Regions from separate parts of the Pseudoalteromonas mucoides genome, predicted to be linked through region 2. Evidence: predicted binding sites of a transcription regulator. Region 2 holds the regulator's gene; each other region holds the start of a gene.

Region 1 (7,740 bases), on a different contig from region 2:
CACCTTGTTACACTCGAAATCAATTATATTTTAAGGAATGAATATTAAGATTTTACAAAAATTTATACGGTTTACTTTCTTTATTAGCATTGTAATTGTTGTTGTTGGCTTATTATTACCGCAACAATACCAAGTAAATAAAAGCGTCAAAATAAATGCTAAAGCAACCGAAATAGCACCCTATGTGAGTGATTTTGCCAAATGGCAGGTTTGGTCCCCATGGGAAAAACTCGACCCTAGTATTGAATTTCACATCGCAAAACCGAGCTCTGGAGTAGGTGCCCATCAATTTTGGCAAAGCCAATGGGGCGCTGGAGAAATGACCATCACAAGTATTAGTGAATCCGCCATAAAGTTTAATATTTTATTTAATGAAGAACATATTGCGAGCGGAGCAATACGCTTTTTAGAAAAAAAAGCATACACACAGGTAACTTGCGAGATCACCGCAGAAGTAACAACTCCGCTTGTTGGTGGTTATCTTGCTGTATTAAATCAATATTTTTTAACAAATACGGTAGAGCTTGGTCTTAATAACTTAAAAACCACTATGCAGTTACACATCATAAATAGCGAGAGTCACGATGACAGTCAAAGCAGCTCAGGCAAAAATTAACCTAGCGCATATTATTGAATCAAAGCTTGGCTATGCGATGGTAAAGAACAGCTCCTCTCGTATAAGCCCTGATAGTGATGTCAGTTATAGTGCACAAGGGCAAAGTCAATTGCCGTATAAAATAAGCAGCGACAATACAGTACTGACTCGCGCACAAAACCGACAACAATTGCTTTTAGTAAACCAACAAAAAAATATCGAAGCTATAATGGCAATGGCAATGAGCTTTTGTCCTGATGTAACCAGTAACGGGCAGCCTGACAGTGACTGGGTGGAACGCTTTATAGCACTGTGTGAAGACACTGCGAACGAATCGATGCAAAGGCTCTGGGCTAAAATTTTAGCAGGTGAAACAGTCTCTCCTGGTACTTTTTCAATTAAGAGCCTACAAACACTCAAACAAATGACCCAACGCGAAGCCGATGCATTACAAAAGTGCGCTGCAATATGCGGTTTTAATGAAAAAGATGACAGCCACCTAATTTTACTTGGATTTTACAAAAAGCCCTCGATTTTTGACTTACTACGTAAAGGGAATAAGGTCTCGCTTAATTTGGGTAAAGCCGGGCTTAGTTTTCCTGATGTACTCACCTTAATGGACATAGGTTTAATTTATCGTAAAGAAATAGAATCTGCGGCACTTAAAAGCGAGCAGGAACTTAATCTAATATTTTTAAACCAGCGCGTTACACTGAAATCTAAAAACAATGATTTGGTATTAAGTTACTATAAATTCACACAAACTGGTGATGAGCTACGAAAACTTATCAACATCCCAATTAACAAGGGATATAAACAACTGTTAAGCACGGCGCTAGAGGAAGAGTTTGAAGTTACGTGGCACACTAATAAGTAATGCCACGATGAACATCTAAAGTGATTTAGAAGTGAACTTGGATACCCGCGAATGGGCCTGATGCATCTAAATCAGTATAAATATCATCAATATCATCAAGCTCTAAAGTCATTTGGCGGTAACCAGCTTTAATCGCTACATCTACAGCTAAGTTATCAATTAATTCCCAAGCAATACCAGCTTGATAATCTTGCACTTTACTATCATCAATTGCTAATAAGCTGCCTTCGAAGAAAACACTCAAACCAGTTAAAGGTAAGCCCACTTCTGCACGACCATATACTAATGGTATAAAACCAGAGAAATCGACGGTTTCTGTGACCGTATCTCCTTGCCCATCAGAAGTATTAATATCACCAGTAACAACAACTTCCCCATCAAACTGCTTAGCATTCACACCTAAGTCAATTGATACTAAATCATTGTCAAAAATCTCATAATAAAGAATATAATCAACATGAGAGAAGTCAGTCATTGCTGTTGCATCTGTTCCAGGTTTAAAAGTAGAACCATCAAACGTAAAGCCATCACCACTAATAGTGGTGTTACCATTTAACTCAAGCTCGGTATATTTTAGCTTTATATTTGGCACCAGTGGAATTGGGTGTTCTAAAGCAGCGTAGTAACTTGTGAAGGTTTCATCATCGAAATTAAAGCTCTGCATATTCCCTCGATCTGCAAAGCTACCCGAATTGTCCGCTTGCCAAGCATCAACCCCTACGTATAAGCCTAATAAAGTGTCAGCGTGAGCTGCTGGTGCCAAACATGCCATTGAAAGGGCAGCAGCTAGACAGTACTTTTTCATGTTTTATCCTTGCGCTAAAAGTTCGCTAAGTTCAATAAGAGCCGCATTGGCTCGTGAAATATAATTTGCCATTACTAATGAGTGATTTGCCACAAGTCCAAAACCACTACCATTTAAAATCATCGGACTCCAAACAGTTTCTTGGGTTGCCTCTAGCTCACGAATAATCTGTTGTAAGCTAACACGGGCATTTTTCTTTTCTAATACATCAGCAAAATCGTATTCTACAGCTTGCAAAAAATGTAATAAAGCCCAAGTTGCTCCTCGAGACTCATAAAAAACGTCATCAATTTCCCACCATGAGGTTTTAACTTGATTCTGTAGTGGGCTATAAGTTGCTTGATGAGCTTCTTTATCACCGGCTAAATCGGTATTTAATCTATCTTGGCCTACACTTGCGCTTAAACGTTGACTTAAACTACCCAAGCGTTTTTCAGCTTCTTTTAGCCAGCTGCGTAGGTTGTCTGCACGTGCGTAAAATTGGCTTTCACGATCATTTTGATCTGCAATTTGCGTGCGATAAGCAATTAAAAAATCAATACCTTTTTGGTATTCGCTCTCAGCACTCGGCCATGCCCATGCCTCTGAGCTAATATTAAATTGTGGCTGTGCTTTTTTCAGTGCTACATGTTCAGTTGACTGAGATTGAGAGCGGCTAAAATCTTTGCGCATAGATAAAGCAAGATCACGAGACATCTCTAACGCCCCATACTCCCAAGCTGGCATATTATCCATAAGTATACTCGGCGGCATCATATCATTAGATAAATAACCTCCAGGCTTATTTAACAATGTACTGGTTACGTTTATTAACGCCGATGTAGTGGTATAACCTGTAACAAGTTTTTCACCGCGTTGCTGGGCATCTTGCTTAGCTTGAGTTAACACATTTACTCGGCTAGGCTCTGCGCTCCAATAAACAGCTAATGCGTAAAACAAAATAAATATAAGTACAATTGCCCCAATAATTTTCCCTTTATGTTGTGACATTTAACCTCCTAATGATGCGTGTGATGCTGCTTAGATTGTGAAGCTTGCTCTACCTGACTTTCTAAAGAAACAACCTGAGCTTGAGTAAAAACTCGGTTTCCATCACTAAAATATAGCGTGAGTTTTAATTCTTGCCCGGCTTTTATTGCTTCGCTTGGCTCAAACGCCATCAAATGATATCCGCCAGGTTTAAAATCGAGTTGTTGATGTGCTTTGATTAATAATGTGTCGACTTTCTGCATTTTCATCATGCCATTAACATGAGCATGCTCATGAATTTCTACACGCCCTAAACCATCAATAGCGGCTTTTGTTAGCGTTACATCTGCATTACCATGATTAACAATACTTAGGTAACCTACCGTCGATTTGCTGGCTGGCAAGAAGACTCTTACCTGCGCATTATTTACAATGATCTCACTATCCTCATCATGGTGATGATCTGCGTGTGCTTTTACCATTGACGGAAATAGGCTCATTACTAAAAGAGCCGATGAAAGCAATGTGATTAGTGGCTTAAATGTCATCTCTATCCTTGTTATAAAAAATCATTTTATTGGCTAAATTTAGCATAATTGTGAAAAAATAGTCAGTAAAATTAGCAACACCAGCACAGTTCGTAAAAATTAAGCCGCTTTTTTATTATCTGCAATAAGCCAACACAAGCAGACTATAAGCAATAAAGGCCAAGCTATCATTACAGAGCCAAACAATAATGCTAAGACCACGCCCACCCCAACAATAATACCTGCACCTAATAACCCAGCACTTACCAGAGCTATCACAGCAATTACAGCTACAACAGACAGCAACGCACCAAATAATTCAATACCTACCCAGCTTAAATCAGCAATAATAAGCGGTAGTTGCCATGAATCAAACTGCACCACCTGAAATGGGCTATATATTATAAATACGATTATTAATAAGCAAATTGCAATTATTTTCATGACTCCCCCCACTACGCCTTAGTATCTAAGCAAAAATGTGCAGCCAAATAACCGCCACCAATAAATAATGGAAATTGAATAAAGAGCAGAATAGTCACTAACCGCGTCGCCCAGATAGGAAAGTCAAACCGACGTGCAAAACCACTACACACACCCGAAATTTTTTTATTCAACGCGTCTTTGTACCAATTCTTTTCATTGTTATAAGTATTCATCATATTATCTCCTAAGCTGTTTGCTTCATTTTTGCTTTTAATGCTGCAAATTCTTGCTCTAATGCTTCATCTTTAACGAGCGCATCGATTTGCACTGCTGTGCTACTTTGCGTTTTAGTCATATCATAAGCATCAACTTGTGACTCTATTGACTCAACACGGCGCTCAATAACATCAAAGCGGGATAGCGCATCTGCTATTTTTTCACTATTTAATTGATGATTAACACGCATTCTGGCATCAAGTAGGTTATGAACTTTTTGCAAGCTTGCCTGCTTTGCTTTTGCCTCAGTCAATTTACTTTGTAAACGCTGGGCATCGTCTTGAAGTTTCTTCAGTGAATCGGCTAATTTAACAAGCTCTAGCTCAATAGCTGCAAGCTCATCGCTTACATGTTGTTTTTCTTTTAATGCCGCAGTTGCAAGGTCATCCCTTCCTTTTGCCACAGCTAGCTCTGCTTTAGTTTGCCAGCTATCAATGCTAACTTGCTTTTGTGCTTGTTCACGCTTTAATGCCTTTTCTTCACATAAAATTACGGCTGCTGTTGAGCGACATTCATCAAGTGTTTGTTGCATTTGTTGAATAAGTAAGTTTAATAATTTTTCTGGATCTTCAGCTTTATCTAACGCCGAAACTAAGTTTGCTTGAATAAGATCTGTAACGCGGTTCATTATGCCCATGATTATCTCCTGTTGATGATGGGTGATTACAATAAGTAGATTCCAAGACTTATGCCAAGTTAATCAAAAACCCATAATAAAATTAAAAATCAACAAGTTAAAATATAATACAGATAAATTCAGATGACTTTTAGCTGAACATAAAAGTGTCAAATTGACGAAAAAATTAATATTTTGACTAAAATTTGAGATCAAAAAAGCCGCATTAAGCAGCTTTTTGACTCGGATGATGACGCTAATTAATTTGAATATAAATTAATTATTCAGGAACGAAACTTAATGCTTTATCCATTACTGACAAGTCCGCTTGTTTACCATGGCCATTTTCAGACAAGTGACGGCGAAAGCCTCGAGCGCCTGGTTGACCTTGAAAAATACCTAGCATGTGGCGTGCGATATGCCAAAAGTTTGCACCTTGTTGCATCTCTAACTCAATATAGTCATACATTGAACGTACTACATCATGGCGAGATAAAGTGAAAGGTTGCTCATTATAAATGGCTTCATCAACTTCGCTAAGAATAAACGGGTTACTATATGCCTCACGACCAATCATAATTCCATCAACGTGTTCAAGATGTGTTTGGCTATCAGCAATTGTTTTTACGCCACCATTTAAGCTTAAATGTAACTGAGGATAATCTTTTTTAAGTTGGTAAACACGTGGGTAATCAAGAGGAGGAACTTCACGATTTTCTTTAGGGCTTAGGCCATTTAGCCACGCTTTACGAGCATGAATGATAAAGTCATCACAGCCAACCTTGTGGCTAGCTTCAATCAACTGACATAAAAACTCATATGAATCTTGCTCATCTATACCTATGCGGGTTTTAACCGTTACTGGTATATTCACTTCGGCCTTCATTGCTGCAACGCACTCAGCTACAAGTTGCGGCTCACCCATTAAACACGCACCAAACCGTCCGTTTTGAACACGGTCAGACGGACAGCCAACATTCAGATTGACTTCATCATAACCACGTTCTGCTGCCAACTTAGCGCATTTAGCCAGCGCTTGGGGATCAGAGCCTCCCAATTGCAAAGCAACCGGATTTTCATGCTGATTAAAATGAAGATAATCACCACGACCAAACAAAATTGCGCCCGTAGTAACCATTTCTGTATAAAGCACTGTGTGCTTTGTCATTTTACGATGAAAAGTACGGCAGTGGCGATCTGTCCAATCAAGCATGGGGGCAACAGAAAAGCGTCTATTCAAAGTAAAATCCTTAGGCAGCAAAACAACATTAAAAGCGCTGCATTTTACACAAATAGCGCTAGCGCTTCAATGATAAGCTCTTCGTAAATAAGGGGAAGCTAAAATAACTGTTTATCTGTTTTCTTTTACTAGGTTTTCGTAGTTAATACCAGCAAGTTCAACGTCCATGAAATCAAGTTCATTAAAATTATCAAACTACAATCTAGATAAAATTAACCCCATACTCCGACTAATTATACTTGTTCCACTATCTCTTATTAATTTATGAACATGAGTCGCTAACCGCAATAAAAACAGGGACCGTACCTATTGGACCAATAACTGAAAAAAAGATAAATATCGCTAAAAATTAATTCAGAGCTAGACTTCCTAAAATAAAACTGTCTAATAAAAACGCTGCAACTACAACACAATATGTTAGTATATCGTGGTAGCGTAAGGATAAGAGCAGATGAATATAGAATCACTCGTTAGTAAAGCAAAACAAGTGTGTGACAATCGTGGTGCACGATTCACACCAATCCGTGAAAAAGTATTTCGCCTTCTAGCAAGTGCGCAAGGTGGTGTTGGTGCCTATGATTTATTAGAGAAATTAAAACTCACTGAATCTGGGGCAAAACCAGCGACTATTTACCGAGCTCTTGATTTTTTAGCCGAGCTGGGTTTTATTCACAAAATAGAAAGTACAAATGCATTTATGTTGTGCCATCATTTTGATCATATTCATCCGGTGCAACTTTTAATCTGTGATAGTTGTGGCTTTGTTAAAGAGCTTCATTCCACTGTTATATCACATGAGCTAAATAGCTTAGCCGGTGAAAGTGGCTTTGTTGTTTCAGGGCAAACTATTGAAGCACATGGTAGATGTGCATCTTGTATTGAATAGTTTTGTGCAGCGGTAAAAATAGCCGCTACACTTAAATGTATAATAACAGTGTAACTGTAAACCTTAAGGGATAATTTAAATATGAATGTAGAGTTCATCAATCCTTTTCTAGCATCATTATTAAATGTATTGAGCACCATGGCGCAAACAGAGTTAAAGCCAGGCAAGCCTAGAATTAAAAAAGATGAAATTGCCTGTGGTGATGTTTCAGGGCTAATCGGTATGGTTGGTCCGCAAACCAGAGGCTCATTCTCGATTACTTTTGACGAAAGTTTAGCGCTTACCATTATGGAACGAATGCTGGGTGAACGTCCTGACTCTGTCAATGAAGAAGTAACTGACATGGTTGGTGAAATTACCAATATGGTAACAGGTGGTGCAAAAAACCTACTTGGTGAAAAAGGCTATGACTTTGATATGGCAACACCTATTGTAGTCTCAGGTTCTGAGCATACTATTACCCACAAAAGTGAAGGTGCCAAAATATTAATCCCTTTCACTTCAGACTCAGGTAATGCAAATA
Region 2 (7,740 bases):
CATTAACTTAAGTGTCTTTAATCAAAAGGAGAAAGATTATGAAAACATTTAACAAATCTATGATTGCGGCTTTAGTTCTTGGTACAACAGCTATGGGTGCACAAGCAAGCAGCTGGGAAAATGAAAGTAAAGATGCTTGGATTGATGGTAAGGCAGAAACAGTTCTTTTAATGAACACTAATCTTAACAACTTTGACATTAACACTGACGTAAAAAATGGCAAGGTTGTGCTAACAGGTAAAGTGGAAAGCGACTTAGATAAAGAGCTTGCTGAAGAGCTTGTATTAAGCCTTGATGGTGTAAATGATGTTGATAACGAACTGACTGTCGTTAAAAATGTTGATACCGACCACAAACGCATGAAATCTGATGTTGATGACACTGAAAGCGATTTAACAGACGCAAAAATTAGTACGGTGATCACGACACGCTTCTTATTTAATTCAGAAGTTGGCGGTACAGATATCGACGTAGATACTGATAAAGGTGTAGTTACACTTAAAGGTACTGTTGAATCAGAAGCTGAAAAACAGCTAGCGATGAAAATTGCTAAAAATGCTGAAGATGTTCGCGACGTAGTTGATGAATTAACTGTTGTTGCTGAATAATCACTTATTATGAAATGCCCAGCTAGGCTGGGCTTTCTTATGCATTTTAGCAAATTGGCAAGGAGCGATCACAATGGATTTAATACGAATTATACTATCAGTGTTGATCCCACCACTTGGTGTTTTTTTACAAGTTGGTTTAGGGGCACAGTTTTGGATTAATATTTTGTTAACATTACTAGGGTATATTCCTGGTTTAATTCATGCGATTTACATAATCGCCAGACGTTAACTAAGTCTTAGCGATACAAGTCTTACAAGGAGGAGCTATGGAACATGTACAAAAGGGCTCTCAGCAAAGAAAAGCTGAATGTGCAACGGCGTTATGGACAGCTAAGCAGTGGAAGCAATTTATGAACTCATGATCAAAGGATGAATGTATCACTATGGATAAGTGACAAGGATTGAAGGTATCACGATGGATAGGTGACAAGGATTGAAGGTATCACAATGGATAAGTGACAAGGATTGAGCATATCACAATGGGTAGGTGACAAGGAATGAACGTACCACAATGGATAAGTGACAAGGATTGAATGTATCACGATGGATGTGACAAGGATTGAACGTATCACGATGGATATGTGACAAGGATTGAATGTATCACGATGGATGTGACAAGGATTGAACGTATCACGATGGATATGTGACAAGGATTGAATGTATCATGATGGATAAGTGACAAGGATTGGACGTATCACAATGGATAAGTGGCAAGGATGAACAAATTACTTAGTAAATTGTTGTCGTAGTTTTAGAGTAAACAGGGAGATTGCTAGGATGGTATCCATTAAATCATAAGTGCATGCTTATCTAATTGAGAGCATGCACTTATGAACACGTCTAAAAACGATTCTATTAAATTTCGAAGAACCTAGATAAGTAACCAAGTCGCAGTACCTAAGAAGGCGAATATGCCAACAATATCTGTGATTGTTGTTAATACAACACTGCCCGCGAGCGCAGGATCAATTTTCATCTTTTTAAGTAGTAGTGGAATACTAGCACCCGCAATACCTGCAGCTACCAAATTCATAAACATAGCAAACGCTAAAACGCCACCCAGTTTAAAATCCCATTGCCAAATAGCAACGACACCGGCTATTAAGATAGACCAAACCATGCCGTTGATTGCACCAATTGCGAGCTCTTTTAACATTAAAAAGCGTTGGTTTGTTTGATTGATGTGACCCACAGCAATACCACGGATCACTAAAGTTAAAGTTTGGCTACCTGCTACGCCCCCCATTGAAGGCACTATACCGTTGAGTACCGCTAGGATCGGCAATATAGCCAAGGTATTTTCGAAAAAACTCGCTACAATAGCGGCCAGAAGCGCTGTTAATAAGTTTACACCTAACCACACAGAACGTTTCTTCGAGCTTTTTAAGACGGGAGCGAAAGTATCTTCTTCATCATCGAGACCGGCTAAGCTTAACAAGCTGTGTTCAGCGTCTTCACGGATAACATCAACGATATCATCGATTGTGATACGGCCAAGCAAATGGTCATTATCATCAACGACTGGTGCTGATATCCAATTGTGTCGCTCGAATAGTTGGGCAACTTCGCTTTCATCCATGGCGATTGAAATTGACTCACAGTCTTCATCCATTAAGTCACGAATAATTTTATCTGGTGGGTTAGTCAAAAGCGTTGTTAGTGACATAGCCCCGAGAAAACAATTATGTTTATCTACAACGTATAGATCATCGGTGCCTTCAGGCAGCTCTCCGCGTAGGCGTAAATAACGAAGCACCACATCAATAGTAACATCAGGACGAATTGTTACTGTGTCCGTATTCATTAGGGCACCAGCAGAGCGCTCTTGATATGAAAGTGCCTGAGTTGCACGTTCTCTATCTTGGGTATCCATAGCTCCAACAACATCTTGGTAGACGGTGTCTGGTAAACTACGTAACACCTCCCCAAGATCATCATGGCTCATGTCTTCTGTTGCCGCAGCTATGTGCTCCGGCTCCATTTGCGCGATGATACCTAATCGTACGTCTTCAGAAAGCTCCTCTAAAACATCACCTTGAACATCAGGATCAACTAATTGCCAGAGTAATTTACGGATCTTATGCGGGGATGATTCGAGTAATAGTGCTGTGTCACAAGGAGCTGTTTTTGCCAACATTCGCCTAACTTGAACAAATTGACCACTATTGAGTGACTTGGTCACTTGTTTTAGTTGTTGTAGTGGGTAATCTTGTTCAAAAGCTTCAGGCATTGGCGTCCTTAGGTTACAAATTTTATTGGGTAGGGCGATAGCAAAGTAGACTTTATATACTTGCTTATCTTTATTCAGTTTAACGCAATTTTAAAAATAAATCGCTATTCGTGCTCGTGAAAACGTTGTTCGATTAGCTCACCAATGGCCTCTAGTGCAGGCTTGGCATCCGGTCCTTCGCATACGACTTTAACTTCTTTGCCTTGACTGCTCTCAAGCAACATTAAAGCTAAAACGCTGTCTCCAGCGGCTTGTTTATCGTCTTGGTATAGGGTAATCGTCGCATCGAACTTCAGCGCGAGCTGGGCTAAAACGCTGGCAGCTCGTGCATGTAATCCTAACTTATTCTTTATTAAAAAAGTGTCTTCTAAATGCATATCAAAGCCTGTAGCAGGTATTATTCTTGTTCACGGTGGCGGATTTTTACATTGCTATGACTCATTGCAAAGCTCTCACCTATAGTTTGTGCTAGATAAACAGATCGGTGTTGACCACCAGTACAACCAATTGCAATTGTGAGATAGCTGCGGTTATTGCGCTCTAAATGCGGTAGCCAGGTTTGCACAAATGTTTGAATTTGCCATGTAAACTTCTGCACAATACTGTGGCTAGCTAAATAATCTTTTACTGGTTGATCTAGGCCTGTTAGTGGCTTTAGCTCAAGCTCCCAATGTGGGTTTGGTAAAAAGCGTGCATCGAATACGTAATCAGCTTCTTTAGGAATACCGTGCTTAAAACCAAAGGACTCAAAAGTGATAATCAACTTTTTATCTTTTTTTCCTAAGATTTTTTCGCGAATTGATTCAGCTAGTTGATGAACGCTTAAGTCAGTAGTATCAAGGATAAAATCAGCACGCGTGATCAATACATCAAGCAATACTTTCTCTTGCTTGATAGCCAAATCAAGGGGTAAAGAGTCTAAAGATAATGGGTGTAAACGGCGCGTTTCTGAAAAGCGCTTGATCAGTGTTTGGTCGTCACTGTCTAAATAAAATAAAGTCGGGTTTGCAAAGCCAGGTAAATACTCAAGGATGTCATTAAACTCTTCCTGTTCTTTTGGCAGATTGCGCACATCAATACTAACGGCTGTTTTATCATAGTTATCAGAAACGCTTCGTACGAGTGAAGGCAGCAAGTTCACAGGAATATTATCAACACAATAATAACCCAGATCTTCTAATACGCGAAGGGCAACAGATTTACCAGAACCCGAGCGCCCACTGATGATAATTAACTCCATGTAATGACTCCTTCACTTTCTTATGACTGCTCGACAATAACTTGGTATAAGTCGTGGTCTGATTTAGCGCTACGTAATTGTTTACAAAAATCTTTATCGTTAAGTTTATCAGCAATTGTGGCCAAGGTCTTTAAATGAAGTTGACTCTCACCATCAGGTACGATGAGTGCCACAAATATATCAACAGGACGATTATCAATCGCATCAAAATTAATGGGCGTTTCACTCACTAGTATCAGTGCTAATGGTGTATCAACACCAGTCATTCTACCGTGAGGTATAGCAATTCCACGGCCAATACCCGTGCTTCCTAGTTTCTCTCGATTAAGTAGCGAGTTAAGAATTTCTTGTTCTGAAAGGTGAGGGAGTTGTTCATGAGCCAACTGGCTAATAAATTCTAAAATTCGTTTTTTGCTATTAAAAAGGACCGCAGCTTTACTGCAGTCCTTACAAGTAAGTGAACTTAGTTTCATAATATTAGTGTCGAGCGTGCTTCTCTTTGTGTTTGATAACTTGACGGTCTAGTTTATCTATTAGGGCGTCAATCGCAGCGTACATGTCTTGGTGTTCTGTTGAAGCAAATAAATCAGCACCACTGAGGTGTATTGTGGCTTCTGCTTTTTGGCTTAGCTTTTCTACGTCTAAAATGACGTGCACGTTGTTTATATGATCAAAGTGCCTTTCAAGCTTTGCAAACTTATTGTGTACATAGTCTCTAAGTGAATCGGTAATTTCTACGTGACGACCAGTTAAATTCAGTTGCATAAGCATTTTCCTTCTTTGTTTTTTTACGCCTTAAATCAAGCTCTTTCTTTGATTTGACGGTGGAATAGCCAGTGACTCGCGATATTTTGCGATTGTACGTCTAGCTACTTTGATACCTTGCTCTGCCAATATATCTGCAATTTTGCTATCACTCAATGGTTTCGCTGAGTTTTCTGCGCTAATTAATTTTTTGATTAATGCGCGGATCGCTGTAGACGAACATTCCCCACCGTTTTCAGTGCTTACATGACTTGAGAAAAAATATTTTAACTCAAAAATCCCTCTTGGGGTGTGCATGTACTTTTGGGTGGTAACCCGTGAAATGGTTGATTCATGCATCTCGACCATTTCAGCAACATCGTTTAATACCATAGGGCGCATTGCCTCGGGACCATGTTCAAAGAATCCTTGCTGCTGTTTAACGATGCAGTTGGTTACTTTGAGTAATGTGTCATTACGGCTTTCTAAACTTTTTATAAACCACTTTGCTTCTTGCAAGTGGGAGCGAATAAATTGGCTGTCGCTACTCGATTTAACCGAGCGAGACATAGCTGCATATTGGCTGTTTACTCTAATTTTAGGCATGCTATCGGGATTTAACTCAACAACCCAACGGCCTTTGATTTTCTTTACTGAGACATCTGGAATAACGTATTCAGATTCTTCACGTACAATACTATCCGCAGGCTTTGGGTTTAGACTGTGGATGAGTGTCATCACTTCTTTAAGCTCATCTTCCTTAAGCTTAGTCTTTTTCATCAAAGTTCGGTAGTCGCGACTGGCTAATAAATCGATATGTTCAGTTAAAATCATTTTTGTTTCGCTAATCCAAGGAGTTGCGGGGTCAAATTGATTTAGTTGAATACATAAACATTCTTGCAAGCTGCGTGCGCCAATACCAATTGGGTCAAACAGTTGAATACGTTTTAGAACCGCCTGAACTTCATCAAGCTCAATTTCTTCTTCGTTATTATCTTTATTTAGGCTTTCAGCAATGTCTTCACAGCTTAAGGTTAAAATACCTGAGTCGTCGATAGCTTCGACAATGGCAATCGCAATCGCCTCGTCGGTCGGACTAAATGGGGTTAGCTGTAACTGCCACATAATATATTCATGCAAGGTTTCGGTTGAAGCCCCTTGATAAATAGATTCATCTTCAGGCATCGGGCCTGATGAGCTGGCAGGAGCGGCGCTCATGTACTCATCCCAGGTCACATCCATAGCCATATCGTCACTTACGGTGTCTTTATTAAGTGCTTCACTGCTTTCTTGTTCGTATTCGCTTGGTGTCTCATCGGCAGAAGCACTTACTGTGACGTCTTCGGTATCTTGTTTTTGTTCATTTTTGCCAGCCGTTTCGTCACTAAACTCTTGCTCTTCAACTTCAAGCAATGGATTGCTGTCGAGTGCTTCTTGAATTTCTTGCTGGAGATCCAATGTACTTAGCTGCAATAAGCGAATTGCTTGTTGCAGTTGTGGAGTCATTGTAAGTTGCTGGCCCATGCGCAGCTGGAGTGATTGCCTCATTTATCTCTAACAATCCTTTTATTGTGTTGTCATAATTTAGTTTAGCAGATAGTTAGCTGAGCGTTGCTTTATAGCCTAAATTGCTCACCCAGATATACATCGCGAACTGTTTGGTTGGCAAGTACATGCTCAGGAGTTCCTGATGCAATTAACTCCCCATGAGAAACAATGTAGGCTTTTTCGCAAACATCAAGGGTTTCTCTTACATTGTGGTCGGTTATAAGTACGCCGATACCACGGTTTTTAAGGTGCTCGATAATCTTCTTTATATCTAACACTGAAATGGGATCAACGCCAGCAAAAGGCTCATCTAACAGAATAAATTTAGGATTTGCGGCTAAAGCGCGCGCAATTTCAACTCGACGGCGCTCACCACCTGACAATGCCATACCTTGGCTGTCGCGAATGTGTTGAATGCTAAATTCATCAAGTAGGCTATCTAAGGCTTCTTCACGGGCTGTTTTGTTTAGCTCTTTACGGGTTTCTAAAATCGCCATGAGGTTTTGGTAAACGGTCAATTTACGAAAAATAGATGACTCTTGTGGTAAATAGCCAATTCCTAAGCGAGCACGGCTGTGCATGGGTAATAATGTAATATCGTTATCATCAATACTAATTTTACCTTTATCGCTGGGCACTAAGCCAACAATCATATAAAAAGTAGTGGTTTTGCCTGCGCCATTAGGGCCTAGCAGACCAACAATACTCCCAGCGCTAACTTCTAAGCCAACACTTTTTACAACTTGGCGGCCCTTGTAGCTTTTTGCTAAAAACTCGGCTTTTAATGTACTCATAGCTGGCCTTTTGATTTTTTGCTATCGACAGGTACTAAAATTGTATGCACGCGGTCATTTGAGTCTTCGCCTCTTTCAGCACTTATTAGTTGCTGTTCCATATCGTAGGTGATGCTTTTAGCGTTAATTTTTTGTCCTGCTTGGGTTACTTTCGCGTTGCCAATTAAAGTTAACAGGCGCTTTGCTACATCGTAACGAACTTCGTCAGCACTGGCGCTCATTAGGGTGCCATCGGCTTGTTTTTCTTCAAAGTATGCAGGTTTGCCAGTGGCCACGAGTAGCTGTTTGTTATCGCCTAAGTCTTCACGTTTATGTACTTCAAGGCGATCTGCTTTAATACGGCGGTTACCGTGGATAATTTCAACGTTTTTTTCAAAAATACCGACATTAGATTTAAGTTGAGCTTGTTGTTTATCGGCGCTGATTGAGACCTGATCGGCCGGTGGCATTGTATCTTGGGCAAAGCTCGAATATGCAATGAATAAGCTTGGTATTATAAGTAGGTTGGCAAGTTTATTGGTCATAATATATGGTTCGCGTATGGTTAATTAGTTCAATTACTTCGGCTTTTAA
Region 3 (7,740 bases), on a different contig from region 2:
TGACCGCATCAATTGGGCGTGGTGTATTCACTTTTACCAACCCAGGTTCTAGCTGCTCTTCTGAGTATTTGTCCAGTAAATCACTGACAGAGTTTCTCTTCGTATCTTGACTGTCATCTTCAAGTGGTGGGTCAATAATTGGGGTTACAGCATCAATAGGACGTGGTGCGTTTGCTTTTACGAGCCCTGGATCTAATTTTTCTTGAGCATACTTATCTAATAGGTCAATTACAGAAGTTGCCGGTTTATCAGTTGATGTGGTCTTTACACTGGTATCTAGATTATTTGCAGCATTAATTTGTGCAAGCATGTCGTCACCTGATATTTCAGGTTTACCTTGCTCTTTGTTTATTTCTTCTTGGCTTGGTTTGACCTTTTGAGGATCCTCTTGCTCTGCTGCATTTGATTTTTTACTAGGTGTTTCAACAGCATAATTAGCACTTTGCAATTGGGTTAAAAAATCACTACCCGCACTCTGCGCATCTTCTGTTCTGCCTTGCTGCGCTTGATCTTTGTTCGCTAATTTAGCATCTGGCTCTGCTGAAATGAGTACTGATAATTCGCTAATCGACATAATTCACCTACATTAAACGTGGCAATTTGCCGCCGCAGTTTGCCAATATAAAGACTTCATAAATGAATAAAGCAATTTATATGCCTAAATTGTTATTAGATCACAAGGCTTGGCGTTTTTGAAAGAATTGATTGGCAGAAAACTCATCAAGCATTTTTTGCTCATTCTTTAAAATCAACGCATTCGCTTTTTGCTGCTGCTTCTCGATGAGCTTAGCAACTGCTTTGGCCTTAATTTGCTGCTTTAACCACAAACTTTGTCGTTGGGTAACAACTTGCTTTGCTGTATTAACAGTGCTCGCTTGTTGACGAATCGCCTCTTCGATTTTAGCTATAAAAGCGTGGTACTGACTAAACCCTGCACTACTCAAGCCCGACTGGCCTTTAACGTGAAGTTGCTGTGTATACTCCATGCGAAAATCATTTAACCCTTGCAGCTTTTGTTGATTAGCTTGAAAATGTTGTTGCGCTTGCAAATAGTTCATTCGCAACGACTCTTCTTTGTCTTTTTCTAATTTCAGCAGTAGATCGAGTTTATTCTTTGCCATTATGCTTGTCCTAATAATTGAGCAAGCCCTTGTAAACCGTCATCATAACTGATCACATCTTTCATACCTTGCTGCAAAAATGCATTGACTCGTGGCATCATATTTATAGCCTGATCAAGCATTTGGTCTGTGCCCTTTTGGTAGGCGCCTAAAGTAATCATATCTTTGTTTTGCTGATACATGGAGTAAACTTGTTTTAATACTCTCGCTTGCTGCATATGAGGCTCTGAAACAACTTGCGGCATAACCCGTGAGATAGACTTTTCAATATCAATTGCAGGGTAATGCCCGCTATCGGCTAAATCTCGTGATAACACAATGTGACCGTCTAAAATCGCGCGGGCAGCATCGGCTATTGGGTCTTGCATATCATCCCCTTCGCTTAGCACGGTAAAAAATGCCGTTATCGAGCCTTGTCCTTCACCACCATTCCCTGCGCGCTCCACCAGCGCGGGCAGTTTAGCAAACACTGAAGGAGGGTAACCTTTGGTTGCAGGCGGCTCACCAACAGCTAACGCTATTTCACGTTGCGCCATGGCATAACGCGTCACTGAATCCAGTAGCAATAGAACGTTTAATCCTTGATCGCGAAAATACTCTGCAATAGTCACTGCACTTTCGCACCCTTTAAGGCGCATAAGCGGTGAGGCATCTGCGGGAGCTGCAACCACTACGGATCGTTTGCGCCCTTCAACGCCTAAAATCTCTTCAATAAATTCTTTAACTTCACGGCCACGTTCGCCCACTAAACCTACGACGATAACATCAGCTTCTGAGCCTCGGGTCATCATACCTAGTAAAACAGATTTACCCACACCAGAACCTGCAAACAAGCCCATTCGTTGGCCCTGACCTACGGTAATAACTGAATTAATAGCACGCACGCCAACATCCATAGGTTGACTGATTGGCCTACGAGACAAAGGATTAATAGTGTTTTGGGCAAATTTTAAATGGTGCTCTGCGTTTATTGGCCCTAAGCCATCCAACGGGCGCCCTAACCCATCAACGACACGACCAAGCAAACACATACCAACCGGCAAACCAGTTTCATTTACTTGCGGTATAACTCGTGCACCTGGCAACACCCCTGATATATGATCATTGGGCATTAAGTAGAGGGTTTGGTCATTAAAACCAACTATTTCAGCATCAACAAAGCCATGCATGGTTTCGATTTTACATTGGCTGCCTACGGGAGCTCTAAGCCCCTTAGCTTCCAAAGTAAGGCCCACAACGCGTGTAAGAATACCCGCGACAGCCGGTGTTGGGCTATGAATATGCTTTTGATAATTTTGTAAGCGTTCGCTTAATGGCCGAAGTTGAGAACTCATTGCAAACCAATTATTGGGTTAGATACCACTACTATGCAAAAAACTATCCAACGTTTCTTTGACGCGGGTTTTCATCGTCATATCAATGGATGATTGAGGTGTTTTAACTTGGCAACCACCACGCTCAAGTGTCGGCTCTGGCACAAGTTGCCAATTACTTTGCGATAGCGCTTGTTCACCATAGCTACTTTTAACTAATTCGATATCGTCAGGGTTTAGGTGAATACGTACACTTTGTTGTTGCTCACCGAGCGCATCAATAGCGTGTTTTAAGCTATGTAAGAGCACATCCGGCGAGGCTTTAACTTCTTGATAAATTAATGCTTCAGCCAGCATCACCGCCAGTTGAATTAATTGCTTTTCCGCATCTTCGTCAACTTTATCAAGGGGGGCTGTTAAGCTATCAAGCAGTGTTTTTAAGCCCGTTAACTGCTCTTCAATTAATGGCTTAACCTCTTCATGGCCTTGAGTTTTACCCAGCTCCACACCTTCTTTGTAACCTGCTTCTTTGCCTTCTGATACCCCTTTTTCAAAGCCATCAATATAACCTTGTTCATGGCCTTGCTTTAAACCTTCTTCATACGCATCTTGGCGAATACGCTCCAGTTCAGCCATCGTTAAATTGGGTAATTCTTCTTCGGCTTCAGGCTCTTCAATCGGTTCTTTAACTTCTTTTTTGTAAAGCTCCGCGAGTGGCGTACCAAATGCCGTTGAACGACCATCGTATTTACGTGTATCTTGGGTTACATCTGGGATAGGCCAGTTTTCTAATAACTCATCAACCGCCTCATTTGCATGCAATGGCCGACCTTGAGTTGAGCGAGGTTTATTCATGGTTTACAAGAACTCCTCGCCACCGCCGCCACCAAGCATAATTTCACCTGAATCAGCTAAACGGCGAGCTGTTGATAGTATTTCTTTTTGTGCAGCTTCTACTTCACTGATCCGCACTGGCGCCATCGCTTCTAAGTCATCCGCGAGCATGTCGGCAGCACGTTTTGACATATTACCCAATATTTTATCTTTTAATGCTTCATCAGTGCCTTTAATCGCTTTCATCAGTACATCTTGTTGTACTTCACGTAAGATAGCTTGTATGCCTCTATCTTCAACATCCATTAAGTTTTCAAATACAAACATTAAATCTTGAATTTGTTGTGACATTTCTTCGTCATGCTCACGGATAGAGTCCATGAGTTGACCTTCAACATTGGTATCTAGATAGTTCATTATATCAGCAGCAGCTTTCAGGCCGCCCATTTTCGCAGCTTGTGCACCGGCTTGACCTGCGAATTGTTTTTCCATGATCTCGTTAAGTTCTTGCAGTGCTGCAGGTTGAACTTCTTCAAGGTTAGCAATACGCATGGTTAAATCTAAGCGCACTTTTTCTGGAAATTGCGCTAAGATTTCAGCAGATTGCTCTGGTTCCAAGTATGACAGAACAATGGTTTGAATTTGCGGATGCTCATTACGAATAATATTAGCTACTTGTTTTGAGTCCATCCACTTTAATGAATCCAAGCCTTTCGCGCCTGAACCCATGACTATTTGGTCTATTAAACTGGCGGCTTTGTCTTCACCTAATGCAGCAGTAAGTGCTTTTTTGATGAAGTCTTCTGATTGGAAGCCAATAGTACTGAAGCTCTGTATTTGTTCAATAAACAAGTTGTGTACAGCGCTTATTTTAGCCTGCGACAAATCATCTATTGCCGCCATTGCCATACCTACTTTTTGCACTTGCTTCGGCTCTAAGTGCTTAAGTATTTGCGCTGCATCTTCTTCCGATAAGCTCAACAGTAAGATGGCCGCTTTGTCTACACCATCTAGTTTATCAACATCAAATGCAGCGGGTAGTTGTTTTTGTTCTAAATCTTGATCAGTCATCTTCGCTTAACCACGCTTTCACAACCTGTGAGGATAGTTCTGGTTCATTTGCTACAAGGGCACGAACAGCTTTAAGTAAGTCTTCGTCGCCATGTAAGTCTGGTAACTGTAGTGTACCATCACTTGAGAAGCCAACCGAAGCAGAATCAAAGTCTTTATTTAGCATATCTAGCGTATTATCGCCAATATCAACACCTGAGCTTAATGCATCATCATCATATTCTTCAAGCGTGTCATCTGGGTAAATTAAGCGTTTCAGCATAGGTTTAACCACGGCCATAATTAGCACTATAATTACTAAAGCACCTAAGACTAATCGCACAACCTTCATAAACCAGCTTTGCTCCCAAAGCGGTACTTCTTCAAGAACATCGAGTTGTTCACGAACAAATGGGACAGTGACAACTTCTAATGCATCACCACGTTGTAAATCAAAACCAACACCACCTTGTAATAAACGACGGATATTTGACAACGCTTCAACTGAACGCGGCACCATAGTCGTTTCACCGTTTTCGCCCACTGTGGGTAAGTAATCCACTGCAACTGATACACTAATTCGACGTATTACACCGGTTTGCTGACGCTTATGTGAAATTGTAGTATCAAGCTCATAGTTACGAGTTGCTTCTTTATGACTTCGGCTCGGGGATGTGGCCGTACCCGCGCCCCCTTGCCCTGCTATTTCTGGAATATCAGAGTTGACTGGTGGCTGGTTGGTCAATGCACCAGGGATACCTACCGCAAGGCCACCAATGTTATTTTCTTCAAAGGTTGTTTCGCTGCGTACTGCTGGTAAGTCTGGGTTATAACGTTTTTGTGTTTCTTCGACTGCACTAAAATCCATACTTAAATCAACTTGTGCAGTATAGTTACCCATACCCACAACTGGCATTAAAATACTGTCGATTTTTTGTAGATACTCTTGTTCACGCTTGCGTTCAATATCGTATTCTTTACGTGAACGTGCTGCTAACGAACTTTGTGAGCCTGAATTTAGTAAGCGACCATTTTGATCCGTTACCGTTACTCGCGCTGGTGAAAGCCCTTGTACCGCTGATGCGATAATATCAACAATAGAATCAACTTCTTCACTATCCAGCATTCTTCCACGTTTTAGTGTTAAAACCACGGTAGCTGAGGGCTCTTTTTCACGACGAGCAAATACATTTTCTTTTGGAATGGCGAGTAATACCTTAGCACGTGTAACATTTTTTAATTCTTCGATAGTACGTGCTAACTGCTGTTCACGGCCATGCTTTAAGCGCTCACGCTCTAAGCGTTGACTCACACCAAAACCCATGTCTTGCATTATAATATCAGTGCCAGAACTGGGTGCTTGGTCTAACCCTTCACGGGTCATTAGCAGTTTTATATTCTGGTACTCACCTTCTGCAACTGAGATGACATTGCCATCTAGTTCATATTCAATTTTTTGTGCATCTAAAAAATCCAGAGTTTGGATTAATTCTTCCGTGGGCATTTTACCTAGCGGACGCATATCTGGCTGACGAGCCCAAATAATCACAAAAATTGCGATAGCTAAGCAAATAGCAAGGGCGATGATCAAAGTGACTTGGCGCAGTACATCAACACCATTTAATGCACTTAAATAACCTGACTTTTGCTCTTGTTGATCGTCGTTATCGCTTTGGTCGATACCGCCACCTGCTAATGCAAGGTCTGTTGATTGATTAGATTGCGCCACAATAATTCTCCACTACCTAATTAAACAGGCATGTTCATGATTTCTTTGTAAGACTCAACAAGCTTATTACGCACTTGCACTGTCGCCTCAAAAGCAACCGATGACTTTTGTGATGCAATCATCACTTCAGCAAGAGAGACATTTCGGTCGCCCATTTCAAGCGCGGTTACTTTTTGTTTTGCTTCTTGCTGATGATTATTAACTGTATCGAGTGCATTCGTTAATAAGTCACCAAATTGTGCAGACGAAGTGGGTTGTGCTTGCGTTGGAATTACATTGCTGGTGTTACTACGGCCTGCTTCTAGAGCCATAGACTGCATTTCTTGGAATAACGCGCTATTTTGAATTTTCATAATTATCTCTGACGTTGCACTTTACTAATAACTTAATAAAGCACAAAACGTGCCAGAAAATAAAAATATAAAATTCAATAGGTTATCGTTTATTTTCAATGTCAGAGTTTTGACATTATAACGCTCAGCACCGCTGAGCGTTATAATTGTTGTGAAGCTCTTTGAGGGGTTAGGCTGGCAATGCAATTCCTAAGTCGCGCATTTGTGCTAATTTATAACGTAGTGTTCGAGGACTTATGCCAAGAGTTTCGGCTACGTCTTTACGCTTACCTTGGCAACGGGTAAGGGTTTCCAAAATAATACGATGCTCTTTGTCTTTGAGTTCATCTTTATAAGTACCAGAGTCTAGGCTTGGTAACTCACCCACAGGCTCTACCGACTCAGTTTTTGCAGCAATCGCTGGAGCAACGGCATCATAGTATGCTTCATTCGTTGTAGCTGGTTTACCTACAAACGGGGTGGCAGTTAAATTCTCAATGAAAATAGCACTTTCATCGATGACTTCACCTTGGCGTAAGATCAACGCCCGTTGAATCACATTATCGAGCTCACGCACATTGCCCGGCCATGCATGAGAGAGTAATTTTTGTTGTGCTTTTTCACTAAGCTGCGCGAGTGATTCTTTACTTTTAGTTAAATGACGTTCAATTAAATGCTTTGCTAACACTATAATGTCACCAGGACGCTCACATAATGGTCGCCACATTAACGGAAATACATTGAGTCTGTAATATAAATCTTCTCTAAACTTATGCTCGCTTACAGCATCTTTTAAATCTCTATTACTAGTTGCAAGTACTCGCACATCAAGCTTAATTGTTTTACGCCCACCTAAACGTTCTACTTCACGCTCTTGCAATACACGTAGCAGCTTTGCTTGAAGACTTAAGTCCATCTCGGTGATTTCATCTAATAGTATGGTACCACCTTGGGCTTGTTCAAACTTACCTGGGCATGCCTGAATAGCCCCTGTAAATGCGCCTTTTTCATAACCAAATAAAGTAGCTTCGAGCATATTTTCAGGTATGGCAGCACAGTTAATTGCCACAAATGGTTCATTTGAACGCTCTGATTTATCATGAATATAACGAGCCAATACCTCTTTACCTGAACCACTTGGGCCTAACACCATGACGCTGGCATCAGATTTTGCCACTTTACTGGCAAGCTCTAATAATTGAATACTTGATGGGTCTGCAACAATGGGACCGTCAGTTTCTTTTTCTGGCTCTGGCAAGTAACGACTCACCATATTTAATAGTACTTCAGGTGCAAATGGTTTTGCCATGTAATCAATGGCACCTAAGCGCATAGCTTCTACGGCATCATCTATTGTTGCA
Region 4 (7,740 bases), on a different contig from region 2:
ACGCCGATGCTCGACATAACTGTTGGGCTCATGTTGCTGGAAACCCAGGAGGGAGCCATGTATATGGCTTTTCAGATGATGGTGAGCCAAATGGTACTGCAGGCAAACCTATGCTTAATGTTTTAGTTGGCTCTGGTTTAGGTGAAGTTACCGCTGTTGTTACACGTTACTTTGGGGGGATTAAGCTGGGTACCGGCGGCTTGGTCCGTGCTTACGGTGGCTCTTTAAATAACGCTTTAGCAAAACTAGACACCGTGGTGAAAGTACCTAGTATCGAGTTAACAGGTTGTACTGATTACAGCGTTCAAGGTGCTATTGAGCAATTATTAAAAACAAAATACCAAGTACTTAATATCGAAAAACAATTTACTGCTAATATTGAATGGACTATTACTATAGATAGCCGTGAAGCTGCACAAGCCATTAAAGATATTTATGATTTGAGTCATGGTGCGGTTGAGTTAAAAGTTAAACAGTAAGACAATAACCAACAGTTAATAAAAATACCTAAATAAGCGATAGCTAAATGCAATTTCGTACCATAATAAAAATTCTAGGCCAACTTGTTGTACTGTTCAGTATTACCATGGTGCCGCCAGCGGTTGTATCGCTCATCTACAAAGATGGGGGTGGTGTACCATTTGTATTAGCATTTATTTTTAGCGTTGTTATTGGCTTAACTGCATATTATCCGAATCGACAAGAGCATGGTGATTTAAAAGCCCGCGAAGGATTTTTAATTGTGGTGCTTTTTTGGTTAGTGTTAGGAGCGTTTGCTTCTATTCCCCTTATTTTCTTACAAGAGCCCAACTTATCGCTGGCTGATGCGGTGTTTGAGGCATTTTCTGGCCTCACTACAACCGGGGCTACAGTTCTAACAGGCATAGAATATTTACCTAAGTCGGTATTATTCTATCGCCAACAACTACAATGGCTCGGTGGGATGGGGATCATCGTACTTGCTGTTGCTATATTACCAATGCTTGGTGTTGGTGGTATGCAGCTATACAGAGCTGAAATACCCGGTCCAGTTAAAGACTCAAAAATGACCCCGCGTATAGCTGATACAGCTAAGCACCTTTGGTACATTTATGTATCGTTAACTATTACATGTATGCTGGCGTATTGGGCTGCAGGAATGGATTGGTTCGATGCTATTTGCCATGCATTTTCTACTATAGCGATTGGTGGTTTTTCCACTTATGATGCATCAATAGGGCACTTTGATAGCCCGCTTATTAACTTTATTTGTGTGGTATTCTTAATTATTGCTGCCATCAATTTTACGCTTCATTATGCTGCCGTTTCGAGCCGAAACTTAAAAATTTATATTCGAGATCCTGAATTTAAAGTGTTTTTGTTTATTCAATTGGCATTAGTTGTTGTGTGTTTTACGGTATTGTCGTCGAATAACATTTACGCCAATGGCGATGAAACCCTGGATCAGGCTTTATTCCAAGCTGTATCTATGAGTACCACCGCAGGGTTTGCCACAGATACCTTCTCTGCATGGCCATTGTTTTTACCTATCTTGTTAATTTTCTCTAGTTTTATTGGTGGTTGCGCGGGTTCTACGGGGGGGGGAATGAAAGTTGTGCGCGTGTTCTTACTTTATTTACAAGGGGTGCGTGAGCTTAATCGGTTAGTGCATCCGCGGGCAATCTACTCAATAAAGTTAGGTCGAAAAGCACTTCCAGACAAAGTTGTTGAAGCTGTATGGGGGTTTTTCTCCGCTTATGCGCTCGTGTTTGTCATCATAATGTTAGCCTTGATGGGCACTGGCATGGATAACATTACTGCCTTCTCAGCAACGGCAGCCTGTTTGAATAACTTAGGGCCAGGGCTTGGTGAAGTTGCTAGTCATTATGGTGCCGTGAGCGATGCAGCTAAGTGGCTATTAACCATAGCTATGGTGTTTGGTCGATTAGAAATATTTACGCTATTAGTATTGTTTACACCAACATTCTGGCGAGGATAGTTCAGACTTTAGGGTTATCGCTGTTCTATCTCTATTTAGGTTAATATAAATACTCTATTATTTAGAATGTGGTGAAAGGGAATGCCGAAGACGAAGTTGCAACTTAATTTAGAAAAGCTCGGTAAAATTACTGCGGGAACACTTGTCGATGTTGAAATACTGACACCTACAGACAGCAAGCGAGTTAAAACTGAATTTGTAGGGCTTCTAAATAATCGTTTTATTGTCCTAAATTACCCATCAGTCAGACGTTTACATAATGCAGGCGAATATCTCAAGGATGGTGTAGTGCTTATCATTCGAGCTGTACTTGAAAGTGGTGGAGGGCAGGTTATTGCCTTTCGCCAACAAGTCATGTCTGTTGCATCACACCCCGCCAGGCTAATTTTTTTAAACTTTCCGACTCAAGTACAACTGTTTAGTTTGCGTTCACACACCCGTATACCGACTTTATTACCTGCAGAAATTAAACTAAGTGATGAACGCCAGTGGCTAGGGGTTATTAAAGATATCTCTGCGACAGGAGTCATGTTTGAAATTAAAAGCAAAGAAGACTTATCCAGCCTAAAAAACACTCAGTGCAATATCTTACTTGATAAAGAGAATAAGGGGATGAGAGAGTTTAGTGGGCAAATATGCAGTGTTCGTAGTTTAGCGACTCAGGTGCAGTTTGGTGTGCAGTTACATGCAAGTGAAGATGAAATGAAAAAGTTTATGAAAGATCACTTTATCGACCTCTCCGTGTTAGAACCTTTGGTTTAAAATGTCTTTGTTGATATTCGCTATTTTGCAACAAGCGGGTGAATATCTTGAAATTAGGCATTTAACTTTCCCCTTTATTATCGCTATATAATAAATTAGCTATTAATTATCAGGTGGTTATAGTTCCTATTTGATATTTAATAATATCGATTAATTTATTTTTTTATGCTTCATTCGTATATTTAACAATCCTCTTTCAACTTTAAAAAATCATAGACGTAGATTTTGTATCATCCCAGAACATTCTAAGTGTTTGATTTTAAATTGAATTTAATTTTTCTTGTTGTTGCTGTTGCAAAAAGGCAACAAAAATACCTACCAAAAATGACGAAACAATCAAATGCTAATCTTAATCACTTGATATTAAATGTGTTTTTAATGTTGGCATTGAAGTTGTAATAGTCATATTACAACAAACGAAACGCGAGTTAATCGCAGCCATAACTTGAAGGAATATAATTATGAACACGTTAAATAAAACATTAGCACTAATCGCATTAGCTTCGTCATCAGCTGCATTTGCAGGGACAGACTTTGATACGTTGGATATCGATGGCAGTGGCGCAATCAGCCAAAGTGAAGCGTCAGTAGATACTGAGTTACTAAGCAAGTTCGCAGAGCTTGATACTGACCAAAATGGTGAGTTATCAAAAGAAGAGTACTCAAAAGCTTAATTCTTTTGCAATGGAATGTTGAAAAGGATTTCTTAAATATTTAAAACGGCAATGAAAGGAGCTTAGTAATGAGTTCATTTAGCAAAGCAATAGCACTTATAGCGATAACTTGTTCATCATCTGTATTTGCATTTGAGGCATTAGATTTTAACACCCTAGATGTAAATGATGATGGTGCGATTAGTTTGGTTGAAGCCAAAGAAGATGCTGAGTTATTTAATCAATTTGCACAGCGTGATGCTGACCAAAATGGTGAGTTATCAAAAGAAGAGTATTCAAGAGCATAACTGAGTTTATCCTGAGTTGCCAAAGACAACCTAAGTGGGCAAGGAGCTCACGATAAAGGATAACAAGGACAGTGATACTAAATTTTACGCATTTTTTTGATAGTACATTGAAGGATTATATTATGAATACATTAAACAAAACATTAGCACTTATTGCACTAGCATCTTCATCTGCGGCTTTTGCAGCTGTAGATTTTGATGAGCTGGATATTGATGGTAGTGGGGCACTTAGCCAGCAAGAAGCATCAATGGGTGGCATTACATCAGCAACATTTTCCGAGCTTGATACCGATGGCAACGGTGAATTATCAAAACAAGAGTTTGATAACGCATAAGTTTAGGCTGTGCTTACTCGAAATGGATTTTACCCTAAACTAAAGCAGCCAACCCCGGGCTGCTTTTTTCATATCTAATACGCAAAGTATACAAGGTCACTGAACGAGTTTATTATCATGGTAGTTTGACTACACATGGAAGTAAATTATGTTTGAATTTTTAGCTTATGCCCAAGCCACCTCAAGATGCAGAATTCAGCGTTTCACAGGGGCTTAATATCAAGGCGTTACTTTGCAAGAATGGTCATCCCTTTTAAGAAGTAACAACGATGGGAGTAAGTCCCTGTGAAGCGCCCAAAGGGTTGGTTTAAAAGCGATTTATACTGCGTTATTGATTTTAACAAGGGAACAACCATTATTTGCAATCAATGCCTTGCCTAAATCGCTTTTAATTCCAACTGAAACTCGCATCTTGAGGTGGCTTGGGTATATACTGCAATTATCGCAAGTATTTGGATTGTAATTGGTGTTTTTACAGTCGCTAAACTCTACCCTAGTTATAGCCATAATAAACAGTTTTGCAGCGAGCTTGGCGCAGCAGGAAGTGCGACAGAAAGATTATCTCCCCTTATAAATAACTACCCTTTAGGCATACTTTTTTGCGCTTTTGGTTGGTATGTCATTAATCTTGAAAATGCACCTATATTAGTTGTTTTAGTGGGCTGGCTTTCTATTGTTCATGGTATAGGAACTTGGGTTGCTGGGTATTTCCCAATGGATGCAAACCCTTATACTGAATCACCTACTGTAACTTGCCAAATCCATTCTTGGGCCGGGTTAGTAATGTTTTTGTCGCTATTGATCGCGCCAATTTTAATCGCGATAAGTGATTACTTACCCATAAGCTTTAGAGTATTTTCAGCCAGTACTGTTTTCGTCACTTGTTATTTTAGCTTCAAGCTAACTAAAGCATTTAAACAGCGCACAAATGCTGGGACTTATCAAAGGTTAGCATATGGTGTGCAGTTGATTTGGTTAAGCGCTTTTTCTTTAGTGATATAAATTTAAGGAGTTTTAATGTCTGAGTATAGTGCGAAAGTGACTTGGTCACGCGGTGTTAATGAATCGTTTATAGATAATAAATATAGCCGAGGTCATCAGTGGCAGTTTGATGGAGGAGCTAACGTTGAAGCCTCGTCATCGCCACATATTGTGCCTTTACCTTATTCAGTTGCTGCAAATGTTGACCCAGAAGAGGCTTTTATAGCCTCACTTTCGAGTTGCCATATGTTGTTCTTTTTATCCATCGCTGCAAAAAAGCGGTTTGTGGTTGACAGTTATATCGATAATGCTGTTGGAGTAATGGAAAAAGGGGCTGATAACCGTATGGCCATGACTGAGGTTGTGTTAAAGCCGTGCGTTAAGTTCTCTGGCGAGCAAGCAACAGTCGAGCAGCTTGAAAAAATGCATCACCAGGCACATGAACTTTGTTTTATCGCAAACTCGGTAAAGACCAAAGTAACTATTGAGGTTGTTTTGTAAAATAAAGTGCAGTGATTTAAATCACTGCTTTCGCTTATTTGCAACAAACCTTACGGTTTACACAAATACGCCGAATTAATTTGTAGGTTTTATAAAAATAAATTTAATAGTTCAATTTAATCAATATGTTAAAATATTAAATTAATTTAATAAACTTTCTCAAAAAATGCTGTTCAGCAAGCGTTTATCTCTATTTTAGTTAATAAAACCATTTTAATTATCCCTTCTTCAATACTGTGTCTTTTTTATTAAATCTAACCAACTGAAAATAAATGCTTTTATTTTTGTTGGGAGAGCGGTGTTGCTAAACAGCAACACATTTTTTAGTGAATAGTCGTTATTATTGCTGGTTTTTACCTCAACCATATGTTTTAAAAGGTTTTATTAATCTTGGCATCGAAGTTGTAATACTTAACTCGAACGAAACGAAAACGTGGTTAAGCTTTTAATCGCATCGTACATAAACTTTGAAGGAAGATTGATTATGAACACATTAAATAAAACCTTAGCACTTATCGCACTAGCTTCTTCTTCAGCGGCATTTGCTGCTACAGACTTCGATACGCTTGACGTAGATGGTAATGGCGCAATAAGCCAAAGCGAAGCATCAGTTGATGCTGCATTAATGAGTAAGTTTACAGAGCTGGATACAGACGGCAACGGTGAGCTTTCGAAAGAAGAGTTTTCAAAGGCTTAATAGAGCCACAGGGATCTTAGAAAAGGATTTCCACTCTTACTAATTTATGCATTAACAGATAGAAACTGAAGGAATTTTATTATGAACACATTAAATAAAACATTAGCACTTATCGCACTTGCATCTTCATCAGCCGCTTTTGCTGGCACAGACTTTGATACTTTAGATGTTGATGGCAGTGGCGCAATTAGCCAGCAAGAGGCATCTGTTGATGCCGCTATTTCTGCAAAATTTATGGAACTAGATACTGACCAAAATGGTGAGCTTTCTAAAGAAGAGTTTGCTAAAGCTTAATGGTTGCGAACCGAATGTTTTTTGCGAGTAAATTCTGAGTTGCCCAAGACAACCTAAATAGGCAAGGAGCCTATGACAAAGGATAGCAAGGACTGAAAACCCCTTTTGATAAAACAGTGAAGGAATATAAATATGAAAACATTAAATAAAACATTAGCACTTATCGCGCTTGCATCTTCATCAGCAGCGTTTGCTGCAACAGATTTCAACACCCTAGACGTTGATGGTAATGGTGTAATTAGTCAAAGCGAAGCCGCGGTAGATGCAAAGTTGATGAGTCAATTTTCAGAGCTTGATACTGATGGCAATGGTGAGCTTTCAAAACAAGAGTTTTCAGAAGCTTAATGTGAGTTTTATTCGCACAATGGATCTCTGAAAAGGATTTCTTACCTTTATTTTATTAGGATACAAATTATGAAACATATTAATACAACATTGGCTATTATCGCTCTTGCTTCTTCATCTGCTGCTTTTGCTGCCGTAAGCTTTGATACATTCGATACTGATGGCGATGGCGTAATTAGCCAAAAAGAAGCTTCAGTGAATGCGCAGCTTGTTGAGATTTTTTCGGCTTTAGATACTGACCAAAATGGTGAACTTTCAAAAGAAGAGTTCTCTAAAGTACAGTAGTACTGTTTAATAATAGAAAATACGGTAATTTCACTTCATATACGTTAAAGCAGCTTTACCTTATAAAATAGGCAAAGCTGCTTTTTATGTTTACAAGAAAATGGCGCTAACTTGGAATAGCTTTTCAACGACAGTGATATGTTTCTTGTCGATTAAGAACATAATAACGTGGTCGCCAGAATGGATGATGGTATCGTCGTGGGCAATGAGTACATCGTCGTTTCGTACAATGGCGCCAATGGTGGTGCCAGCAGGGAGTTTTATGTCTGCAATAGCGCGACCAACAACTTTTGAGGTGTGTTCGTCACCATGGGCTACCGCTTCAATTGCTTCTGCAGCACCTTTACGCAGTGAATAAACATTAACAATGTCACCACGGCGTACATGAGTAAGCAATGCGGAGATTGTGGCTTGCTGCGGCGATATCGCAATGTCTATTTCGCCACCCTGTACTAAATCAACGTAAGCACCACGCTGTATTAGCACCATGGTTTTTTGTGCCCCCATGCGTTTTGCTAACATGGCTGACATTATGTTTGCTTCATCATCGTTTGTTACTGCGATAAATACATCAACCTGTTCAATGTGCTCTTCAGAGAGG

What was found. The regulator sigma-54, encoded in region 2, starts transcription at its own class of promoters, with help from an activator protein. The targets are predictions, from matches to a motif close to GTTGGCACGNNNNTNGNNT.
Region 1: AAEU30_RS13660 (PspA/IM30 family protein) is a predicted target of sigma-54. The motif match lies at 5,153-5,171, and genes of this name have one in related genera.
Region 3: fliE (flagellar hook-basal body complex protein FliE) is a predicted target of sigma-54. The motif match lies at 6,439-6,457, and genes of this name have one in related genera.
Region 4: AAEU30_RS19915 (EF-hand domain-containing protein) is a predicted target of sigma-54. The motif match lies at 3,121-3,139, and genes of this name have one in related genera.

Annotation. Positions count from the first base shown of each region.
Region 1 covers NZ_JBMMUC010000012.1:7,969-15,708, reverse strand. The annotation lists gene AAEU30_RS13695 (SRPBCC family protein) at 38-616, shown strand; gene AAEU30_RS13690 (TIGR03899 family protein) at 585-1,472, shown strand; gene AAEU30_RS13685 (TIGR04219 family outer membrane beta-barrel protein) at 1,498-2,277, opposite strand; gene AAEU30_RS13680 (DUF2333 family protein) at 2,281-3,267, opposite strand; gene AAEU30_RS13675 (copper chaperone PCu(A)C) at 3,276-3,794, opposite strand; gene AAEU30_RS13670 (hypothetical protein) at 3,894-4,217, opposite strand; gene AAEU30_RS13665 (PspC domain-containing protein) at 4,229-4,432, opposite strand; gene AAEU30_RS13660 (PspA/IM30 family protein) at 4,444-5,112, opposite strand; gene dusA (tRNA dihydrouridine(20/20a) synthase DusA) at 5,372-6,304, opposite strand; partial or broken gene AAEU30_RS13650 (MarC family protein) at 6,536-6,628, opposite strand; gene AAEU30_RS13645 (transcriptional repressor) at 6,783-7,217, shown strand; gene AAEU30_RS13640 (chemotaxis protein CheX) at 7,299-7,740, shown strand, end outside.
Region 2 covers NZ_JBMMUC010000013.1:18,378-26,117, reverse strand. The annotation lists gene AAEU30_RS14595 (BON domain-containing protein) at 39-608, shown strand; gene AAEU30_RS14590 (YqaE/Pmp3 family membrane protein) at 682-840, shown strand; gene mgtE (magnesium transporter) at 1,483-2,841, opposite strand; gene AAEU30_RS14580 (HPr family phosphocarrier protein) at 2,946-3,218, opposite strand; gene rapZ (RNase adapter RapZ) at 3,239-4,081, opposite strand; gene ptsN (PTS IIA-like nitrogen regulatory protein PtsN) at 4,102-4,554, opposite strand; gene hpf (ribosome hibernation promoting factor) at 4,559-4,846, opposite strand; gene AAEU30_RS14560 (RNA polymerase factor sigma-54) at 4,877-6,373, opposite strand; gene lptB (LPS export ABC transporter ATP-binding protein) at 6,442-7,167, opposite strand; gene lptA (lipopolysaccharide transport periplasmic protein LptA) at 7,164-7,691, opposite strand; gene lptC (LPS export ABC transporter periplasmic protein LptC) at 7,681-7,740, opposite strand, start outside.
Region 3 covers NZ_JBMMUC010000004.1:58,794-66,533, reverse strand. The annotation lists gene AAEU30_RS05405 (flagellar hook-length control protein FliK) at 1-574, opposite strand, end outside; gene fliJ (flagellar export protein FliJ) at 675-1,121, opposite strand; gene fliI (flagellar protein export ATPase FliI) at 1,121-2,455, opposite strand; gene fliH (flagellar assembly protein FliH) at 2,474-3,289, opposite strand; gene fliG (flagellar motor switch protein FliG) at 3,293-4,339, opposite strand; gene fliF (flagellar basal-body MS-ring/collar protein FliF) at 4,332-6,047, opposite strand; gene fliE (flagellar hook-basal body complex protein FliE) at 6,068-6,400, opposite strand; gene AAEU30_RS05370 (sigma-54-dependent transcriptional regulator) at 6,570-7,740, opposite strand, start outside.
Region 4 covers NZ_JBMMUC010000023.1:13,023-20,762, reverse strand. The annotation lists gene AAEU30_RS19930 (YigZ family protein) at 1-479, shown strand, start outside; gene AAEU30_RS19925 (TrkH family potassium uptake protein) at 527-1,978, shown strand; gene AAEU30_RS19920 (flagellar brake domain-containing protein) at 2,060-2,740, shown strand; gene AAEU30_RS19915 (EF-hand domain-containing protein) at 3,202-3,414, shown strand; gene AAEU30_RS19910 (calmodulin) at 3,483-3,701, shown strand; gene AAEU30_RS19905 (EF-hand domain-containing protein) at 3,824-4,036, shown strand; gene AAEU30_RS19900 (DUF998 domain-containing protein) at 4,454-5,038, shown strand; gene AAEU30_RS19895 (OsmC family protein) at 5,054-5,518, shown strand; gene AAEU30_RS19890 (EF-hand domain-containing protein) at 6,003-6,215, shown strand; gene AAEU30_RS19885 (EF-hand domain-containing protein) at 6,297-6,509, shown strand; gene AAEU30_RS19880 (EF-hand domain-containing protein) at 6,642-6,854, shown strand; gene AAEU30_RS19875 (EF-hand domain-containing protein) at 6,924-7,139, shown strand; gene trkA (Trk system potassium transporter TrkA) at 7,230-7,740, opposite strand, start outside.